2 regions of the Streptomyces sp. NPDC091387 genome follow, and region 2 is predicted to be linked to the other one. Evidence: riboswitches for the same ligand, from Rfam matches in the RefSeq annotation. Region 2 holds a riboswitch; the other holds the start of a gene.
What was found. A riboswitch is a leader RNA that binds a small molecule or an ion and turns the genes downstream of it on or off. The one in region 2 is predicted to bind cyclic di-AMP.

Region 1 (2,195 bases), 140 kb from region 2:
GGCCCATCCAGCTCTACATCAACTCCCCCGGCGGCTCGTTCGGAGCCATGACCGCCGTCTACGACACGATGGCGTTCCTCACCTGCGAGGTGGAGACCTTCTGCCTCGGCCAGGCGGGCGCCGCAGCGGCCGTACTGCTGGCCGCGGGAGCCCCCGGCCGACGGCACGCGCTGCCCGGCGCACGGGTCGTGCTGCAGCAGCCGGAACTCGCCGAACCGGTACAGGGACAGCCATCCGATCTGGAGATCGAGGCCCGGGAACTGGCCAGGATGCGCGAGACGCTGACGGGCATGCTGGTCCGTCACACCGGCCGCTCCGCCGAACAGGTCACCGCCGACACCGAGCGCGATCTCATCCTCGACGCCGAGGGCGCCAAGGCCTATGGGCTGATCGACCACATCGTGCAGAGCCGGGGGCCCGTGCCGCCGCCGCCCGTCGCGCGGTGAACCCCCGATGCAGCCACCGGAGTTCCCGCCGCTGCCCGCCCTGACCCGCGCGGAGGGCGAGTTCATCGACCGCTATCTGCAAGTCGTCGACCAGGTGGGCCGGATCAATCCGGCCCACGCCGACGACACCTACCGGGCCCTGCGCGCCGCGCAGGCGCTCGCCTCGCACGCCGCGGCGCTGCGGGACGCGCTCGCGTTGATGCATGAGCGGGGTGAAGCCCGGATCCACTCCGCCACGTTGACGCGGGCGCTGCGGGTACTGGACGGCGAGCGTCGCGCCGGGCGGGTCACCGTGCCGCCGGCCCGGACGAGTTGATCAACTCACCTGCGCCGACACGCCCGACGGGTGGACCGAATTATCTCGCTCGTTCGGCGTAGGCGATACCTCGCACGAGGGACAGCTCAACTTGCGCTTTCGAGATGGGCTATGGGTGAAATCTCCCGTTCCGCCGCTGGTACGGCACCGGCAGGGGGCCTCCGGCAACGCCCCGAAAGGCCCCCTGTCCACCCGAACAGCCCAGCCGTGACGAGCCTCACATATCACTGTTTCACCTCGGAAATCCGGCGTTCGGTGAGTCAAGATCCCTGGGACGACAAGCCCCCGCCACCGCGGCGGGGCGGTCCGGGCGGACGCCGAGTCCTGCCGCTGTCCGGATGCCTGGTCGACAGGAGTGGATCGGCAGGAGTGGAGGACCCGAGCACAACGGGCCGACCGGATCTCCGGTTGTCCCTCGGGGTGAAGCCGCCTTGTGCGGCCGGGCAACTTCGCCAGCCCGAACCCGACAGGTCATCCTTCACAGGCGGCTGACGAAGGGTTGCGCATGAGTGCGCAGGTTCATGTCCCGTCTCTGCTCGGCCGGGCCGCGACGGCCTCGGTCATGACTCTCGCCGCTGTCGGTGGCACGCTGTTCGTCCCCGGCGCCGTGACCGACGCCCAGGCCGCGACCCATTCGATGAAGGCGCTCAACATCGCCGCGTCGAAAAAGGGATCGCCATACCGGTGGGGCGCGAGCGGCCCCAGCCGCTTCGACTGTTCAGGGCTGACGCTGTACTCGTTCAAGAAGGCGGGCAAAAGTCTCCCGCGCACGGCCCAGCAGCAGTACAACAAGACCCGCCACATCTCGGCCTCGAAGCGGCAACGCGGCGACCTGGTCTTCTTCCACTCCGGCCGCAGCGTCTTCCACGTGGGCATCTACGCGGGCAGCGGCAAGATCTGGCACTCGCCGAAGACTGGCGCCGTGGTCCGGCTGGAGAGGATCTGGACGAAGAGCGTCTACTACGGGCGGGTCCGTTGACGCCTCCGCCCCGCCATCGGATCCGCACCTGAGGTCAGCGCAGCAGGGTACCGGTCACCAGCACAGCCCCGAGTGCGGTGAGTGCCGCGCCGCTGCCGCCCTCGATCGCGCGGGCGGTGCGCGGCCGGCGCAGCCACCGGCCCAGGCGGTCCACCAGGAGCGCCACGGCCGGGAACCAGACCAGTGCGAGCAGCACGACGATCGCGGCCAGCAGCAGCGTCCTGGGCAGCGGGTCGGCCCCGGTGGGGACGAACTGCGGAAGGAGGCTGAGGAAGAGCACCGGCGCCTTGGGGTTCAGTGCGTTGGTCAGGAAGCCCTGGCGCAGTGCGCGTCGGGTCCCGATGACGGCCTGCCCGCCGTCCGGCCGCTCCCCCGCGGCTTCGGCGGCGTGCGCCCGCCCGTCGCGGCGCAGGGCGGTGCGCAGCGCGCTGATGCCCAGGTAGAGCACGTACGC
Region 2 (2,195 bases):
ATCAGGAGGAACGCGGCCGCCGCGATGGCGGCCGAACGGTTGGTGCGCACGAGCGGCTCCTCGGTTCAAGGATGACCGGGCGAGTCCGGGGGGACGCCGGGAAGGGCCCGTTTCCTTCCTGGCGCCCCGTTCGACCGCCTATGAGGCGTAAGGGTTGTACGGCACGAGAAAAGGGGTGGGAGGGAGCCGCTCGGCTCCCTCCCACCCCTGCGCGTCCTGCTCCCCCCGAAGGCGGAGCGGCGGTATGTCAGTAGGCCCCGAAGACGTTGTCGATCGAGCCGTACGTGGCCGCGGCGTAGTTGCACGCTGCGGTGATGTTGGCGACGGGGTCGAGGATGTCCGTCGAGGTACCGGCCACGTGGTACGCCTCGAAGGTGGGCTGGATCACCTGGAGGAGGCCCTTGGACGGGGTGCCGGCGGCTGCGTTCGAGTCCCAGTTGTTGACGATCTGCGGGTTGCCCGAGGACTCGCGGATGACGTTGCGGTGGATGCCGTCGTAGCTGCCGGGGATGCCGTTCTGGGCCATCACGGCCAGCGACTCCTTGATCCAGCCGTCGAGGTCGTCGGTGTACGCCGTCGCGGCCTGGGCCGGAGCGGCGGTGTCGGTCACCTCGGCGATGGGCGTGACCGTCCGCTGGGAACGGTCGGCGCGGTCGGTGCCCTCGGCCCGGTCGGACGACTGCGAGGCGTCGGCCGCGGGCTTGGACTCCGTCGCGGGCTTCGCCTTCGATTCGGCGGCGGGGGCCGCCTTGGGCGCGACGGCCGCGGACTTGGCGCCGATGGTCAGCTTGAGGCCCGGGTGAATCAGGTCGGGGTTTCCACCGATCACACTCCGGTTGTCCTTGTAGAGCCGCTCCCAGCCGCCACTGAGGGAATGTCCCCGGGCGATCTTGGAAAGCGAATCGCCGGAGATCACGGAATAGACGGTGGACTCCGTCTTGTTGACGGCAATTCCCTTGGCCGCAACGGAAGTCGGTGCCGCCGCCCTTTCCGCGACGACAGCGTGTGCCGGTGCGGCAGAAGCCGATCCGGCCCCGATCAGGGGGAGCGCGAGAACGACTCCGCCCGTGCTCACGGCGATGAAACCGCGGGTCAGGGAGGTGGACTTGGAACGACGGTGCTTACCCATGATGGGCATGGCGCATTTCCTCTCCGCCGCCTGCGAGGTGAGCTGTCGGGTTCGGACTGGAGATGTCCGGCCGCACGTGATGGCGACTTCACCCCTAGCCGCTCCGGATACCGGACCGGCGGCAAACCTGGGTCCCCCGCTCCTGCCGTACGTGAGTGGGTCGGGTTACCGGACGGCGGCAGGATTCGGCGTTCCATCCGGATTGACGGCGACCGTAAGCGAGAAACACCGAGCGAAACAAGCCCTGAATTCCGGATCTCAATTGATTCGCAAGATCAATTAAAGGAAACGCCCACCATCAGACCTTCACGAGGAAGTCAACTTTCTTGGCGCAACAGAGAACCGAAGCCGGACGCCCCGCGCCCGGAGCCGGGAGAGTGACGCTGGCCACTGAGCCCGAAAAGGGCGATTTGCTCAATATTCGTAACTTTTGAGGCACAGAAAAGGGACTCTGAGGTTTATTAGTAACTACTCAGATTAATTACTCAATCAGGACATTTTGACTGGCTTCGTGAGGGCCTCGGGCAGGAGGGCCCGGCCGACAACGGCAACGCCACGCGTCCGCGGGCAGGCGCGGGCCCGATTGCGAGACGTCCCGGCACGACCCCGGCTTCAGCCCTCGCGTCGGAGCCGCGCCGAGAGGTGGTGCTGGAGCGGCAGACCGACCGCCGCGAGGTCATGGACGAATTCGAGCGTGCCGTCGTCCGTCAGGGTGTAGCGGCGGCGGGTGGCGCTGACCTCCTTGGCGGTGGGGGCGAGCGCGACCTGATGAGTGGCGAGGTCGGCCGTACCGTCGGCCGCGCGGCCCGTCAGGATCTCGGCGATACCGGTGGGCTGGGTGATCAGCGCCTCCACGCGCCCGTCCGGCTGCATCCGCCACCAGCCGCTCTCCCTGGCCGACGGCCGCAGCGGGGTGCCTTCCGCGTCGATGAGCCAGGCGCGCGTCTCGTAGTGGAGGAAGGGACGCCCGTCGTGACTGAAGGTCACCTCCTGCGCGTACCGGAACTCCTCGGCGAGCGTCGGATACTCGCCGCGGCCCCGCCCGGTCCAGGTGCCCAGGAATCCG

Region 1: linked by a shared signal. The riboswitch ahead of ACIQM0_RS10415 (C40 family peptidase) and the one ahead of ACIQM0_RS09750 (transglycosylase SLT domain-containing protein) in region 2 are both predicted to bind cyclic di-AMP.

The regions. Positions count from the first base shown of each region.
Region 1 is NZ_JBIVTZ010000004.1:223,867-226,061, forward strand. Features, by position in the region: gene ACIQM0_RS10405 (ATP-dependent Clp protease proteolytic subunit) at 1-446, shown strand, start outside; gene ACIQM0_RS10410 (hypothetical protein) at 454-762, shown strand; cyclic di-AMP (ydaO/yuaA leader) riboswitch at 1,068-1,264, shown strand; gene ACIQM0_RS10415 (C40 family peptidase) at 1,268-1,741, shown strand; gene ACIQM0_RS10420 (LysE family translocator) at 1,776-2,195, opposite strand, start outside.
Region 2 is NZ_JBIVTZ010000004.1:84,833-87,027, forward strand. Features, by position in the region: gene ACIQM0_RS09745 (esterase) at 1-50, opposite strand, end outside; gene ACIQM0_RS09750 (transglycosylase SLT domain-containing protein) at 248-1,138, opposite strand; cyclic di-AMP (ydaO/yuaA leader) riboswitch at 1,144-1,330, opposite strand; gene ACIQM0_RS09755 (FABP family protein) at 1,742-2,195, opposite strand, start outside.